DNA from 4 places in the Paenibacillus hubeiensis genome. Region 4 is predicted to be linked to each of the others. Evidence: riboswitches for the same ligand, from Rfam matches in the RefSeq annotation. Region 4 holds a riboswitch; each other region holds the start of a gene.
What was found. A riboswitch is a leader RNA that binds a small molecule or an ion and turns the genes downstream of it on or off. The one in region 4 is predicted to bind cyclic di-AMP.

Region 1 (4,016 bases), on a different contig from region 4:
TGGAAGAAGGCGTGGTTATTTCGGACCAGGTTCTGAAGCTGGACGCCCTGCTCAACCATCAGATCGATACGGAATTGACGATGGAAATGGGACGCGAATTTGCAGCACGTTTCCGCGAAAGCGGGGTAACCCGGATCATTACGGTTGAATCGTCGGGCATTCCGGTCGCTTTTGCCACAGCGCACGAACTTGGCGTGCCGCTCGTATTCGCAAGGCGCAAAAAAACGCTTTTGGCTGACCCAGACGCCTACTGTGAGCGCGTACCTTCCTTTACCAAAGGAATCGTAACCGATATAATGGTATCCCGCGAGTTCATCCGGGAAAATGATCGAATCCTGTTCATTGACGACATCATTGCCAATGGGGATGCCGCGCGCGGCATCATCAAAATTATAGAGCGTTCGGGGGCTGAGCTGGTCGGATTCGGAGTCGTGGTGGAAAAATGCTTTCAGGCCGGCGCACGCACCATTCGCGAGTTGGGCGTTCCGGTGGAAGCGTTGGTTCGGATCCGTTCCCTGGAGAACGGTACCGTGCAGTTTGACGATTCGGAATGTTGACCATTCGAAGGAAAGACTCATTTTTTCTTAACTATACCTTTGCATGACCGTGCATTTGTTTTATAATGGGGTTATGTTAGGGAGAGGAGGCAACACCATGGGAAACCAACCGGCAACAGAACAGTTTTTTATGGATAAGCTGGCTGAATCAAAAGTTCATTTTGAACGTGCCCTGGATTGTAAACATACGGAATTTGATGACCTTTATCCCTATATGATTGAACATCCGCAGTTTTTCTGGTACAAACGCTACGTTGCCTGGTCAGAGCTGCTGACGATCGTGGGCTTGTGCGAAGAGTTGTCCTTCTCTTGGAAAGAACAATTTACGCCGCATCAAGTGGAGTACCTGGAATCACGCGTGATGTCCGCCAAGGTGCTTGATTTCTGGTTTGAGAAGAACGACAGCAAAGAGCACGCTCAGCGATAATTTTCAGTAGGGAACCACTTAGGAATGACACGGCAGCAGTCACGCGAGACCTAAATGAATTTCATTTAGGTCTCTTTTTGTAGCACGTTGCCGTTTAGCACAGATACAGACCATCATTTTATAGAAAGTCGAGGCCATGAATCATGATTAGCGATGAAGAATTGAATGCGCTCCGCTTGTCGGGAGAAAAAGTGAGGGTGGTGCGCGACGAGTTGGAATCCAACGACGTGAAAGGCATTGTCGTTGCGTGGGACGATGAGCAGGTTCTCATTCGCCGTCAAAATCGGCGAGTGGTCAAGCTGGATCGCCGTTACAGCTTCCAACGTTTCAGCGAACCCCGTCGAAGCCCGCTGAAGGAGTAGCGGTCTGCCATCAGGATTATTCCTGAGGTTAACTGGATTTACCATGGACGTTTGGGCATAGTTGTCTGCTCCGGGAGACAGGATAAGGTCGGTGAGTGACTGGAACCTATCTGTGAGGGGATGATTGCAACATGACACTGATGAACGATAAAGTCCATGCGTACAAGGATCAGATTGGCGAATTGGAAGGTTTGCTTCCCGGCGTGGTCAAGTCCTATCACGAATTTACGGGCGAGTGTTTTCAGCCAGGCGCCATCGACGCCAAAACGAAACAATTAATCGCGCTGGGCATCGGATTGTTTGCGAATAATGAAGTGTGCACGCTCTACCACGTGCAGGAGGCCCGTGCCAAGGGAGCTTCCGATCAGGAAATACTGGAGGCCGTTGCCGTCGCCGGAGCCGTTGGAGGCGGACACGCCCTGTCTCAGGGGGCTCTTAGGGTTCAGAAGGCGCTGCATTAATCCGATAAGCCCATATTTGCACCAAAAAGACCAGACAAGGCTCGAGCCCTGTCTGGTTTTTTTGGCATTCTTGGTTAGAGTACAATGTTTCTCAAGTGATCTGGATGAACAAGTGCGGTATCGTTTAAATTTTTCCAAGCATTTTGTTATACATGAATTCGCCGGTTACACGGCGTGCAGTGACGTAGCGGTCGCTGAAATAAGGATTGGACAATTTGGTGATGCTGACGCCTTTGCTGCTTGAAGCATGGGCGAAGTTGCCTCCACCGATATACACGCCTGTATGAGAGATGCCTTTTCCAGTGGTATTGAAAAATACAAGGTCGCCTGTGCGAAGGTTGGCTTTGGAAACAGCGGTGCCAGCCTTGGCTTGTGCCTGCGAGGTACGCGGCAGCTCGATGCTGTATTTGTTAAACAGGTATCTCATAAATCCGGAACAATCGAAGCCGGCCATTGTTGTGCCGCCCCACTTGTACGGAATGCCAGTCATGCTGTTGACTACGGTATTGATGCTGCTTGCTTCGGTTGCTGTTGCACCGGAAGTAAATAAAACGGCTGCGCCGAATAAGGACAGGATAAGCTTTTTCAAAATGTTATGTTCTCCCTTCGATGCCTACGGAGTTAGCTAAGGGTTCGGTAGAAGGTTCCCTATATTTCCTATGTATCGGAATAATTCACCCGGTATGGTTCCCCCGTTTTCACTAATGAAACTCGGCACATGAATAATGAATATTTTGTAACCATTTGAAATGATATTGCATAAATACGAAATTGTCAAATCGTTCTGAAACGGTTATCTGCACCGCCATGTTAACGGAATTCTCATTTTTTATGCTCAAATTGCGAAAAAGCTGTCGTTTTTCGGTTACAAAAAAGTAACCACCGTTTCAACAGCTAATGGAATGGACAAATAAATAGTTTGTCGCCTGACTACAGCATCCATTTCCTTTCGCGTCATTTTGCTGTTCATCATGGCTGTTAATGTGTTGACAGAGTTTCGGTTTCTATGATATATTCTTCCTTGTCGCCGTGATATTTCCGGAGATATACCACATATGCGGTCGTGGCGGAATTGGCAGACGCGCACGGTTCAGGTCCGTGTGGGCTAACCCCCCGTGGAGGTTCGAGTCCTCTCGACCGCATCAATATAACCATAAGAAAGCTCTTGAATTTCCTTATTTGGAGATTCAGGAGCTTTTTTCATCTATAGGAACGCCTGTGTAACGCGGTCACGCTGTACCGGCTTGCCATTGGCCATCATTTCGTCCAGTGCGGCGGGAGAGATTTGCCGCGAGACGCTGTATTTGTGCTGAATCCAGCCATACTTTTCACGGAACGGATGTAATTGTCATCTTGGTTATGTTCATAATGGAAAAAATAACCTCGGATACCCCCTAGATTTCAAGACACAATGTACATAAAGGGGTGAACCGTTATGAAGAAAAAAGGGATTCGAATGTGGCCTGTGATCCTTATATCGATCATGCTGATCGGATGCCAGAACTCGAAACCCAAAGAACAGGATTTGATGCGAATAAATTCCGCCAGTGGAGAAAATGCGAAGAAAGTCATTTTCCTGATGGTAGACTCTTTGATGGTTCAGGCGATTGACCAAGGAATCGGCAAGCAGGAGCTTCCGACATTAAAATTTCTGATCGAACACGGACAATATTATAAAAACCTGGTCAGTTCCTTTCCCACGATGTCCGTCACGATCGACAGCTCATTGCTTACCGGTGCGTATCCGGACATTCACCGTGTGCCAGGTCTGACGTGGTACTCTGCGGAAACCAAGAGAATGATCAACTATGGAACCGGACCGATGGAAGTGCTCAGGCTCGGAGTGAATCGGGTACTTGCTGATGCGCTGATCCATTTGAACGGGAGTCATTTGAGCAAGGATTTGCCTACGATCTATGAGGACTTAGCCCGGCAAGGGTTTAAGTCTGGTTCGATCAACGGCCTGATTTACAGGGGGGCGTCCGATCATAAGTTGTCGATACCCGATTGGATTCAAGGTCCTGCTTCTTTACCGAAAGAGATTCATGTGAAAGGGCCGGACCTGTTGTCCCTGGGTTCGTTGTCTAATCCGTTTCAGGGGATAAAAAACTTGCCGGACGGTGTAACGAATCGGTTGGGCATCCATAATGACTTCGCTATTGAAGCCGTAAAATATTTGATTCACTCCAATACATTGCCGGATTTTTTG
Region 2 (4,016 bases), on a different contig from region 4:
GTTTGGGTGTAGCAATTTCCAACCGTTCTTCCATGCCCTTCATGCTCCTCACATTCCTTCACGTTCAATTTTTGCCAGAGCGGCCAGGAACTCCTCCCGGGTAATCTGGAACACGCCCAGCCGCTTGTGAAACTGCTTGCCGTTGCAATAGCCGATACCCAGCAGATTGCCCATCTGCATCCGGCGTTCGGAAGCCCTGGGATGTATGATCAATCCCGCCTCGATCAGATCTTCCCAGTCAATCAGGCTAGGAACCCCTTCATACGATGTATGAACGCGGGACAACGCCAGACGGATCGCCTCCGGCGAAGCATTCTCCACGCCAATATCGCCCTTGCGGGTAGCATCCGCTTCCGGAATGAACGCATGCTTGCAGCCTGGCACCTTATTCGCAATAATTTTGCGAATGCGCTCTCCGGCATGGTCCGGGTCGGTCAGCACGATGACTCCCCGTCTCTCCTGGGCAAGCGCAATGCGACTCAGGATGCGATCATTAATGGCGGATCCTCCCGTTTCTATCGTGTCGGCTTCCACCGCCCGCCGAATCGCTACCGTATCGTCACGGCCTTCCACCACGATCACTTCTTTTATCATGTTCGATTTCTCCCTTTCTAACGCAAAAAGAAGAGGAGGACCCTCTTCTCTGGCAAACGACGTGAAAAGCATTTGCTCCCACTGCCGCATATTCCGCATGATTCAATCATGCACTATTTTATAGCATTCCCTATTTAAAGTAAAACGATTTTAGTTCAGTTCCGGCTTCACCGGACCGATGACATATACCGTCTTGCCTTTCTTTCTTCCGAAGTTCAGGGCATGCTTCACGCTATCATAATAAACATCGATTTTGTTTCCTTTGATTGCCCCTCCCGTATCCTCTGCGCGACGGAAGCCGAGGCCTTCGATGTAAACCCACCAACCAATCGGAATCACTTTCGGATCCACGGCAATGGTGCGTCCTTCGGTTACCTTCGTACCGGAAGCCGTTTTGGTTCCGATTCCCGGTTCTTCGGCGGAGTACGCCGTCATGGTTACGTTTTTGAGGACTTTGGAATATTTGAACGTCGTGCCCGAAACCGTGATGACCTTGCTGCCCGAAGCAGACTTTTTGGTCGAGCTTGCCGTTGTAGCCGATTTAGTTTTCGAAGTTTGGGCCGATACGGTTTGAACCACAGGCTCTTCCTTGACAACCGGTTTTGCTTTGGTTCCCACCGCAATGACTTTATCCACGCGATTCGTAGTCACCGTCTTGCCGACCATTTTTTTGGAGACCAATTCTCCATCCTGAAATACCTTTTCGATATGCTGCACCAATGTGCCTTCCTTGCCATTCACGATGACTCGATTGTCACCCTTGTACAGGCTCGGGTCAGCCGTTTTGACCACTTTATATGCGATCGGCTGTTCAACGTCGACTGTACGCTTTGTTACCCGCACTACGCGAATTTTCATATCTTTCTTGATCGAAGTATCCAAGGCTGGATAGATTTTGTCTTCATTCCCTACGGTGATGCCCGCCTTTTGAATGGCTTCTTCCACCGATGCATCCGTTGTATACAGAGTCTTGGTGTCTCCGTCTGCCGTAACATTAACTGGAACAGCACGCTCGATGACGATGCGATCGCCATCCGTAATGGACCCGTTCAATGGCATGGATACCTCATCGTGAGGCCCTACCGTGATGGATTGCTCATCCAGCAATTCCTGAAGCAATCCTGTACGAGTCTCAACCTCTTGAGATTTGCCGTCAATCACCAGTGATATTTGTTTTCCGGCCTGACCATAAACGACTAACAAGATCATGATTGTAAGTGCGATTGAGAAAATAGCGATCAACGCAATTTGACGCAAGTTCTCATGCTTCCACCTCAACGCGTAAGACTTACTGGATGATCGTGACTCATGGGTCTCCTCTGGTTGGAATGCGCCCACTTCTCCGTCCTCCTTCATAGCCCCGCCGTCTAAAGTAATGCATGATGTCTTTGACGCGACTATACCGAAATTTTCTACAGAACGGGTCAAAACAACAACCGGCTCTGCACCATGAACCCTTCTTCGCAACATGAGATCAGTCATCCTAAAAAGAACTCTATGATGACCGCATTTCTTTTATTCAAAAACAAAAAAGCCAAAGAAAGAGCTAAGAGGACTCTTTCGTGGCTTCCGAATGATTTTGAATATCGGAAATTCATGCACGAGATTACCTCTCTTTTTCCGCTTGCGAGGTTAGCTGTCGGGTTCGGACGAAAGAGAGCCGCCCTATCTCCGGTCACCCGCTCATGGCGGATACCCTTGAATTCACCCCGAGACCCAAAGAAGAAATCAAATACGGCTTCGCAGTCCATCCGCTGCTTTTGGGTCAGCGAATGACGCGGATCGGGAAATTTCACCGATATTCAAGCCCTATTGGTTCCCCCGCTCTCCGTGTTCGGAGACTCAGCGAGACTGGTTCATGAAAGTAAACGCTGCGTTCAAGGAAGAGTCCCTTTTGCTATCCCCCGAACATCTGTCCTTTTTCCACGCAACAATTCACTGAAAAGATGATATCCTGTTTCGATGCATGTTGTAAAGCAGCATTCAACTACGTTTTTCTAAATATTTGGTTAAAATATTGTAATAAACTTCGTTTATTTGGATCAAAAAGCAAATTCACTCCGTCTAGCTCGTTTTTTCACCTGAATTACTCCGATTTTCAACGAATCCCAAAACGTCCCATGGCATTTTTGTTTGTAATTGCCGCAATTTCCTCGACCGATACACCCTTGATTTCGGCAGCTGCCTCAGCCACGAGGCGAACGTGAGCCGTCTCATTTCTCTTTCCTCGAAATGGATGAGGAGTAAGATAAGGGGAGTCGGTTTCGATATAAAACCGGTCCATCGGCACCTTGGCGAGTACCTCTTTTGGCTGCTTGGCATTTTTAAACGTGATCGGTCCACCGAAGGAAAGGTCAAAGTTCAGATCCAGACAAAGTTTTGCCGTTTCCCAGCTCCCCGAAAACGAGTGCATCACACCGCCGACCTCTGACGCCTTCTCTTCACGCAAAATTCTCACAATGTCTTCATGCGCGTCCCGGTTATGAATGACAATAGGCATCTTCAGCTCGCGAGCCAATCCGATCTGCTGGCGAAGAACGCGATGCTGAACATCCTTGGGGGAGGTGTCCCAATAGTAGTCAAGCCCGATCTCGCCAATGGCTACGACTTTTTCGTGTTTGCACAAATCAGCGATCCATTCCAGGTCGCCCTCCTGCATGGTGATGGCATCTTGGGGATGCCATCCGACCGCGGCGTAGATAAACTCGTACGTTTCGGCAAGCTTCATGGTGGATGGAATAGTTTCCCGATTAAAACCGACATTAATCATGCGTCCGACGCCAGCGTCGACAGCACGTTGAATGACCTCCTCCCTATCCTCGTCGAATTGCGGCGCATCCAGGTGCGTGTGAGTGTCGAATAACATCATGGTTACATCTCCTTCTCTTTAATGGTCTGTCCGGAAAAAAATAATGAATTACAAAATTATGTCGATCTACATTTACTCTCCATTAAAGCAGATTACTGTATCATAAAAAAAATAAGTGCAGCTTCAAGAAAAATAACGGCGTATATGGGCTGGAAGATGGTGAAGAACGGCATCCACTTTATCCTGCGGATAATACAGATGATGCTTTCCACGCTGTATGCCGCTAATCGAACGAACAATATCGGATACCTCGGATAATTCATGCAATTTATCTTGGCGATCCAGCAGCAAAATCTGTTTCTCCGTCGATTCGTCCGGACGAAACACATCATACGGAAGATCAGTTGGAAAATCAATTTCGACATCGTACTCGGGCTCCAGTCCCACTTCGGCGAAGGCCTTCCGAATGTCATCCATTAACGCTACGTCATGCTGTTCAATCTCTACGTATTTGTACAACCTGCGATCCATGAAGCGTTCGCACAGTTCTCGAAGAATGGCATCGTTCTCCTTACGCCATTGCATAAAGGCGGTCTGGATGAGCGCTTCATCC
Region 3 (4,016 bases), on a different contig from region 4:
ACAGCTTGCAGCAGCAGGCGCGATGCCTTCCCTCGGGGAAGCCCATAGTTCCATGAGAGTGCCCAAAAACGCGGCCTGGTGGAAAAAATTCCTCGCCTTCGTCGGCCCGGGTTACATGGTTGCCGTCGGATATATGGACCCCGGCAACTGGGCGACCGACATATCGGGAGGCTCGCAATTCGGGTATACGCTCCTGTCGGTAATCCTCATTTCGAATCTGATGGCGGTTGTGCTGCAAGCACTCGCAGGCAAACTCGGCATCGTTACCGGACGCGACCTTGCCCAGGCTTGCCGCGAACGGTTCAGCATGCCTGTAGTCATCATGCTGTGGTTGTTATGCGAACTCGCGATCGCTGCAACCGATCTCGCCGAAGTGATCGGGTCGGCCATCGCCCTGAAACTGTTGTTTAACATTCCGATGCTGTATGGCGTCATCATTACCGCAGTGGACGTGCTGCTGGTCCTGCTTTTGCAAAACAAAGGTTTTCGGGCCCTTGAAACGCTCGTCATCGTGCTGATGGCCACCATTGCCCTCTGTTTCGGCATCGATCTGTTTCTCGCCAAACCGGACATGGGCGGAGTGCTGCACGGCTTTGTACCCAGCGCGGAAATTTTGCAAAACCCAGCCATGTTATACATCGCGATCGGCATCATCGGGGCTACCGTTATGCCCCATAACCTGTATCTGCATTCGTCCATCGTACAGACCCGCCAGATCGAGCAGACATCCCGTGGCAAAAGAGAAGCAATCCGTTACTCCACCATGGATTCCACGATCGCTTTGACGCTGGCCCTGTTCATCAATGCCGCCATTTTGATCGTGTCGGCGGCCGTTTTCCACAGTGCAGGCATGACGCAGGTCGCCGAAATCGCCGATGCCTATCACCTGCTGACGCCGCTGCTGGGCACAACGATCGCAAGCGTTCTGTTCGGCGTTGCCCTGCTTGCTTCCGGCCAGAATTCCACGCTGACAGGAACCCTGTCCGGACAGATCGTCATGGAAGGTTTCCTGAACATCCGGATTCCCGCCTGGCTGCGCAGGCTGGTTACACGGCTTATTGCCATCATCCCGGCCGTCATCGTTACCGCCATTGCCGGCGAACACGGTACCGAGGAACTGCTCATTCTGAGCCAGGTCATTTTGTCTTTGCAGCTGCCGTTTGCCGTCATCCCGCTGGTCATGTTTACGAGCGATAAAAAAAGCATGGGCGAGTTTGCCAACAAATCATGGCTGAAAATAGCATCCTGGTTTATTGCTGGTATCATCGTCGTCCTGAACGTGTACCTCATTATCCAGACTTTCGCACTCCTCTAAAAAAATAAGGCTGATCGTCGCAAGCACCGGAGTGCCTGCACGATCAGCCTTTTCTTCGATGAAACGGAGGATGAACACAGCATTATAATGTAACTATTAATGAAACCTAATCCTCGCCAGGCAAAAACAGCGGCAGCAGCTGCTCCAGCGATTCAACCGTCCAGTCCGGCTGCTCGTCCGCCGAGCGTTCAGGCTGAAACCTTCCGTAACCTTGCAATATGCGTACAGTGCGCATGCCCAGTTTGCTTGCCGGAACGATGTCGTTATCGATTCGGTCCCCAATCATAACAGCCTCATCAGGCTCGCATTCCGCCTGCTTCAACGCTACCGCGTATAATCCGGGATCCGGTTTGGATACGCCCTCTTCTGCCGAGCATGCCAGGACGTCCACGTATTTGCGCAAGCCATACCTTTCAAGCCGCTCTTCCGTGCCCAGGCTTTGATTGGCAATGATGCCGATCCGATAACGGCCGGATAACGCATGCAGCACACGCTCCGCAGCAGCAAAAGGATGCTCCAGCTCCTTCCGGAACTTCAGTTTTTCCTGAATCCGTGCCCGGTGCTCCTCATGATCGATCAAGGTACGAATAGCTACCCGCATCGGCCACTGCTCGTACTTGCTGTAACATTCGACAAAGATCTCGCGCACCTTTTCGATGTTCACATGATACCCGAGCATTCGGGCTTCCCGCACAAACTGGCCGATGATGTCGTCCACCGGCTCCCACTCATCCACCAACGTATCCCCAACATCAAAAAACAACCATTTGATACCACCAATATCCGGCACGTTACTCCTCCTTGCTCACCTTGAACGCATCCTCCCAATCATCAACGCGAGCCTCATCCCGCGAATCTTTTACCATTCAAAAGGTCGCTGTTTTCAGGCCCGTCTTCCAACATTAAAAAAAGAAGACCCGTATCCAGAAAGAGTCTTCTTGGTTTTTCACACATATAATTAAGCTAATTATAACAGCCGCCCAACATCGGATCAATCACCAACAGCCCGCCCTTATCCGTTGAGCAGAAATCCGACCTCTCCATTCATCGAATACACGATCCGATCGGCACCCATACCGCGATAAATGCCTTTGGGATGGCTCTGTTCCGTAATGACGCACAACGTCTTGGATGTCCACGATCTGCAGATTTGCAGATAGCGGCAGGTGAGATTAAGGCTGTTCTCAAAAATAAAAACATTGCCCACATTTCCCTGCGGCAGAAACCACTTTTGCGCCGATGCCGTATTCATGCGAATGACGTTCTCTACGCCGATCCGCCGCAATTTGCGTTCTTCGCCCGCACTGTTTGTCAGCACGGCAAAAGGTACCTTTTTGTACATCAACAGCTTCACAAATTTGCGCCCTGCTTCATTCGGGGCCGTGACCAAAACCATCTCGTTATCCATTATTCGTTCCTCCCTCTGACGTGAAAAGACAACAAAAAAGAAGCGTGGGGGACCAAGGCCGCCCGAACGCTTCTTCAATCCATGACAAATAACATTCGCCACGAATAACGTACGGCTTGTTGCCTCTCCCTTTAACGCTTACGAGGTTAGCTGACGGATTCGGGCGCGAGAGTCGCCCTATTTCCGGCATAGCCGGAAAATTCACCCCATAGATGCATCGCATCCGATTGGTTCCCCCGTTTTCCATTCCGACCGGAACGGAAACTCAGCGATTAAAAACATCGTTCATGTTATCGATATGAATCATACACCCCTGACAAGTCGGTGTAAAGTCGGTGCAGCTCTCCGAAAAGGCGGATTTATGGCACTTTGCTTTAATGAGATCGCTTACATATATACTAATCTCCACCTTTCTCGTTTAAACTATCTAATTCTCGCTCTGGTAGAAATTCCACATGATAACGGAAAGGAAGAAACAAGACACTGGCATCCCAAATGATTCCAATTATAATTTTGCATTAATTAATTGCATCAAATATAATAGAGATATAAAAAGATCACCGCATCGATACTACTCATTTGGAGGCGAATATTATGTCCATCTACGATTACAAAGTGAACACGCTTCGTGGCCAGGAAGTCGAAATGTCCCAATACCGCAACAAGGTCCTGCTGATCGTCAACACTGCGAGCAAATGCGGCCTAACCCCGCAATACGAAGGCTTGCAAAAGCTGTATGACAAGTTCCAGAACAGCGATTTCGAAGTATTGGGGTTTCCAAGCAACCAGTTTGCTCAGGAAAAGGGCTCTTCCGACGACATCGCCGAATTTTGCCAGATGAACTATGGCGTCAGCTTCCCGATGTTCGAGAAGATCGACGTGAACGGCAGCAGCGCCCACCCTCTTTTTCAGCATTTGACCAAAGAAGCGCCAGGCCTGCTAGGATCGAAGGCCATCAAATGGAATTTCACTAAATTTCTGGTCGACCGGGACGGCCGCGTGCTCAAACGTTATGCTCCCCAAACGACGCCTGATCAGATTGAAGCCGATATTGCGGAGCTGCTGCATCAATAACAACATTTCAACAGAGATGGATTGATGTCACGATGCATTCATTTTTCATAAGGTCATCCCCTTGAAGAACCGTGTTGCAGCCCGGAAAGGCTTTTCGAAAAATCGGTGATGCAGCACGGCTTTTTTATGCCTTTTTGCAGAAAACAAAAAAAAGAAGCATTCCGATGATCGGAATGCTTCTTTTGTTCTACTTCATTATAATGCGGTCGAGAGGACTCG
Region 4 (4,016 bases):
GGCTTTCTCCGCATCCTCCAGATCCTCTTGCATGTCCCGGATATATTGGTCCGTCATTTTGATTGGATCTTCTGCCTTGTCGATAATAGCGTTAATGTTTGACATCGTTAAATCACGCAATCGTTTGAAAATGGACATTTAATTTTCCTCCTAGTCGATAATACAACCCTGTATATAATTATACATACGTCGCAATCGTCTGTCCGTTTCAATTTTCAATCAAAAATTTGTGAACTGCCGTTTTAGGATTGAACGGCATCGTTCACCAAACCATTCGTATGTTCGGACGGGTTTAAATGTTCATCAAGCAGCCTTTCCGCAGTCTGCACAATTTCGTCGATTTGCATGCGCGTAATGCCATTGTAATGAATGCCCATAATGACGGTTACGGTCGTTCTGAGATGCTGCGCCGCTTTACGGGCAAGGCGCTCGCACAGTTCCTGTTCCTTATGCCCCGGAATGTGCATGACCGAACCGTTAATGCGTTCCCCATCCGGATAATATGTGGCGACTGCACCGATATGCGCTTTTCCTCCTGTCACCAATAATACGCGGTCATCCCCGGTTTGAATTGCTTGAAGCTTCATCGTTTTCAAATCGAACTCATTCATCTGCGTCCACCCAACCTTCATGTTTTATGTATTTGCTGGAATTATGAGCCTCATTCGTCGCAAAGACAATGAAACACTTCACATCCCGCATAAACCATTGCGATCCCGGGAATACCAAAAAAGAACGCATTCTTGAAAGGAGGCTGCTGTCATGCGTGTTCGCCTCAACGTGGCCATTGGGATCGTCTGCATACTGCTGTGCGTTAGTTTCTCTCCTTTGCGGCCTGCTGAGGCAATGGGAAATCATTCGGTTCCTGAAAGGGAGTCCAAGGAAACCATCCATTCATCGGAGGAAGAACAGCTGACATTGGGACAGCTTCGGCGAAAATATGCAGATACTTTCAAGACCAACGGTCCGTCGACCAAACGGGTCGCTTTAACTTTTGACGATGTGCCTGATCCTCGATTCACGCCTCAAGTGTTGGATGTTTTAAAAGAACATCATGTACGGGCTACTTTTTTCATCGTAGGCAACCGTGCTGAGAAACATCCTGACCTGGTCAAACGCATCGTGAAAGAAGGGCATGTCGTCGGCAATCACAGTTACAATCACCCCCAATTTAGCAAATTGTCCATGAGCGCATTCCGCAAACAGATTTTGCGAACCGGGGAAATCATACAGAGACTGACAGGATATACTCCAAAAATGATTCGTCCTCCGTACGGGGATATTAATGAAGAGCAGCTCAAATGGGCAGCAAGGAACCACTACAGCATCGTAAACTGGAACGTGGATTCATTGGATTGGAAGGGCATCCCCAAAGAAAAGGTCAAAGAAAACATATTATCTGCCGTCAAACCCGGCTCCATTATTCTTCAACATGCCGGTGGCGGCGTCGGGACCAATCTCAGCGGGACGGTAGAGGCATTGCCGGAGGTGATCACGGAGCTGCAAAAAAGAGGATACAAATTGGTCACTTTAGATGAAATGCTGCAAATGCCCAAAAACAGAAAAACCGTAAAATGACTGGATGCAAAAAGGTGTTCGCTTCACTCACGCTTCGTGATTGAACGAACACCATCGTCGATTTATTTCAAAATAAAGAGTTTCACGTCCTGAAACCCGAATGAACTTACGGATTGTTTGCTTCCGGGGATGAAAATATCAATGCGGTTTCCTTTGATGGCAGAACCCGTATCACGCGCCGTAGCCACAAAAGCCTGTTTAGGCAATCCCGGATGGCTGTGTCCAGTCACCAACACTTTGGTTCCGAGCGGGATGATCTTAGGATCTACCGCGATGGTACCGAGCTCAAGGTCGTTGCCGAAATAATCAACAGATCCCCACTTCCCGTTCTCGGAAGGGTCCGCCGAATACCCTGTAGCGACAACGTTCAATGTCTTGCTGTAATCAAACGTCTTGCCCCACGCCTCTACGACTTTGTCTTCATTGTTTACGTCCAGACTGGCAGCAGTTACTGCATTGGCCTGAACTTTCGATGTTGAAGCTGCAGCGGATGCGGTGCTTGTTTTGCCCGGAATGTTGATTTTCACCCCGTCATAGATATTGTACGCGGAGATGCCCGTATTTGCCTTCATCAACGTGTCGAGAGCAATGTTGTATTTCTTGGAAAGCGTATAAAAGGTATCTCCTTCTTTGGCCACATGGACGGAATCAGCGTGAGCCGGGACAGCCTGGATCAATACGGCTGCTGCTAACATGGCTGTTGCAGTTTTGACGATGCGTTTCATCGAATTAAGTCTACCTCCCTTATTATGCCTGCGAAGTTAGTTGTCGGATTCGGATGGAGGAGACCACCCTATAGGTATAGATTTACACGTATTGCTTATGTACGCCCTAATTCACCCCAAGCAGCTGCAAGGATGCGACTGCCCCTCTACTGCATCATTACTTCCCCCGCACCTTCCGTTAAGAAAGTTTCGGCACGACTAATATATCACAATATTGTAACCATGGTGCCTAGTAATTGTTACCAATCTGCGGTCGCTTCCCCTTGTAATTCAGCGTATGTCCATTGTTTCATGGGAATCCGGGGTTTCGAATGGTCGCTCGTTCCCGCATAGATGGTAACAGAAAAGTTACTTTTTCAATCCATAGCGCACCAATCCAAGCAAAAAACCATGCCTCCTTAAACAGCAGGCATGGTTTATCTTGATACTCCAATGATCGGCTAAAGAACCTTTGCCAAAAAATCGCGGGTACGTGCATGTTTGGGTGCACCGAACACTTCTGAAGGCGTTCCGTCTTCTACGATCACTCCGCCGTCCATGAACAAAATGCGATCCCCAACTTCGCGGGCAAAGCCCATCTCATGGGTTACGATGACCATGGTCATGCCGCCTTCGGCAAGACGTTTCATGACATCCAGCACCTCGCCGACCATTTCCGGATCAAGCGCGGAGGTCGGCTCATCGAACAGCATAACGTGCGGCTGCATGGCGAGCGCCCGGGCAATGGCGATACGCTGCTTCTGTCCGCCTGACAATTGGCTTGGATAAGCATTCTTTTTGTCGTAAAGGCCCACCGTTCTCAGCAAATCCTCCGCAATCTTGGTTGCTTCCTGGACGGATTGTTTCTTCACCTTGATCGGGGCGATTGTCACGTTCTGCAGCACCGTTTTGTGCGGAAACAGATTAAAATGCTGGAAGACCATGCCCATTTTTTCACGGGTTGCGTTAATGTTGTGTTTAGGGTCGGTGATGGATACCCCTTCAAAATTGATTTCACCTGAAGTCGGTTGCTCCAGCAGGTTCAAGCAGCGCAAAAACGTACTTTTCCCCGAGCCCGAAGGTCCGATGACCACCACGACTTCTCCTTTTCCGATCGTTACGTCGATGCCTTTCAGCACTTCGTTTTTTCCGTAAGATTTATGCAGTTGTTTAACGTCGATCACTTGCACTCAACTTCCTTTCCAGTCGTCCCAACAGCTTGGACAAAATGAATGTCAGCACGAAGTAAATGGCTGCGGCGATCAGGAATGGATTCAAGCCCTGATACGTAATGTTTTTGACCACGCTGGCCTGATACATGATATCGACCATACCGATCACCGAAATGATGGACGATTCCTTGATAATGGTAACGAACTCGTTACCGATCGCCGGAAGGACCGCTTTGAAGGCCTGCGGCAGGACAATAAAGCGCATCGCTGCAGCTTTGCCCATCCCCAAAGACCGAGCCGCTTCCATCTGTCCGCGGTCCACGCCTTGAATACCTGCGCGGAAGATTTCCGCCAAGTAAGCACCGCTGTTGATGGACAACGTAATAATCCCTGCCTGAAGCGGCGAGAAGTTAATGCTAAAGGTCAAAGCCAGGCCGTAATAAATGATCATCAACTGGACCAGCATCGGGGTTCCACGGATCAATTCGACGTATGCCGTACCGATCCAGCGCAGGATGGCTGCGTCATGGAGACGGAACCAACAGATGATCAGACCGATGAT

Region 1: linked by a shared signal. The riboswitch ahead of RSX24_RS02720 (C40 family peptidase) and the one ahead of RSX24_RS07540 (3D domain-containing protein) in region 4 are both predicted to bind cyclic di-AMP.
Region 2: linked by a shared signal. The riboswitch ahead of RSX24_RS30280 (resuscitation-promoting factor) and the one ahead of RSX24_RS07540 (3D domain-containing protein) in region 4 are both predicted to bind cyclic di-AMP.
Region 3: linked by a shared signal. The riboswitch ahead of RSX24_RS06300 (hypothetical protein) and the one ahead of RSX24_RS07540 (3D domain-containing protein) in region 4 are both predicted to bind cyclic di-AMP.

The regions. Positions count from the first base shown of each region.
Region 1 is NZ_JAVYAE020000001.1:601,123-605,138, reverse strand. It holds gene RSX24_RS02740 (xanthine phosphoribosyltransferase) at 1-557, shown strand, start outside; gene RSX24_RS02735 (hypothetical protein) at 655-984, shown strand; gene RSX24_RS02730 (hypothetical protein) at 1,128-1,346, shown strand; gene RSX24_RS02725 (carboxymuconolactone decarboxylase family protein) at 1,478-1,807, shown strand; gene RSX24_RS02720 (C40 family peptidase) at 1,932-2,396, opposite strand; cyclic di-AMP (ydaO/yuaA leader) riboswitch at 2,403-2,534, opposite strand; tRNA gene RSX24_RS02715 (tRNA-Leu) at 2,865-2,949, shown strand; gene RSX24_RS02710 (alkaline phosphatase family protein) at 3,243-4,016, shown strand, end outside.
Region 2 is NZ_JAVYAE020000022.1:50,340-54,355, forward strand. It holds gene rsmA (16S rRNA (adenine(1518)-N(6)/adenine(1519)-N(6))-dimethyltransferase RsmA) at 1-43, opposite strand, end outside; gene rnmV (ribonuclease M5) at 49-594, opposite strand; gene RSX24_RS30280 (resuscitation-promoting factor) at 745-1,932, opposite strand; cyclic di-AMP (ydaO/yuaA leader) riboswitch at 2,200-2,452, opposite strand; gene RSX24_RS30285 (TatD family hydrolase) at 2,693-3,463, opposite strand; gene RSX24_RS30290 (HD domain-containing protein) at 3,587-4,016, opposite strand, start outside.
Region 3 is NZ_JAVYAE020000001.1:1,303,795-1,307,810, forward strand. It holds gene RSX24_RS06290 (Nramp family divalent metal transporter) at 23-1,315, shown strand; gene RSX24_RS06295 (HAD family hydrolase) at 1,422-2,105, opposite strand; gene RSX24_RS06300 (hypothetical protein) at 2,328-2,723, opposite strand; cyclic di-AMP (ydaO/yuaA leader) riboswitch at 2,844-3,004, opposite strand; gene RSX24_RS06305 (glutathione peroxidase) at 3,318-3,797, shown strand; tRNA gene RSX24_RS06310 (tRNA-Leu) at 3,999-4,016, opposite strand, start outside.
Region 4 is NZ_JAVYAE020000002.1:183,095-187,110, reverse strand. It holds gene RSX24_RS07555 (PspA/IM30 family protein) at 1-138, opposite strand, end outside; gene lpdD (prenylated flavin chaperone LpdD) at 243-611, opposite strand; gene RSX24_RS07545 (polysaccharide deacetylase family protein) at 763-1,578, shown strand; gene RSX24_RS07540 (3D domain-containing protein) at 1,641-2,303, opposite strand; cyclic di-AMP (ydaO/yuaA leader) riboswitch at 2,313-2,508, opposite strand; gene RSX24_RS07535 (amino acid ABC transporter ATP-binding protein) at 2,744-3,466, opposite strand; gene RSX24_RS07530 (ABC transporter substrate-binding protein/permease) at 3,453-4,016, opposite strand, start outside.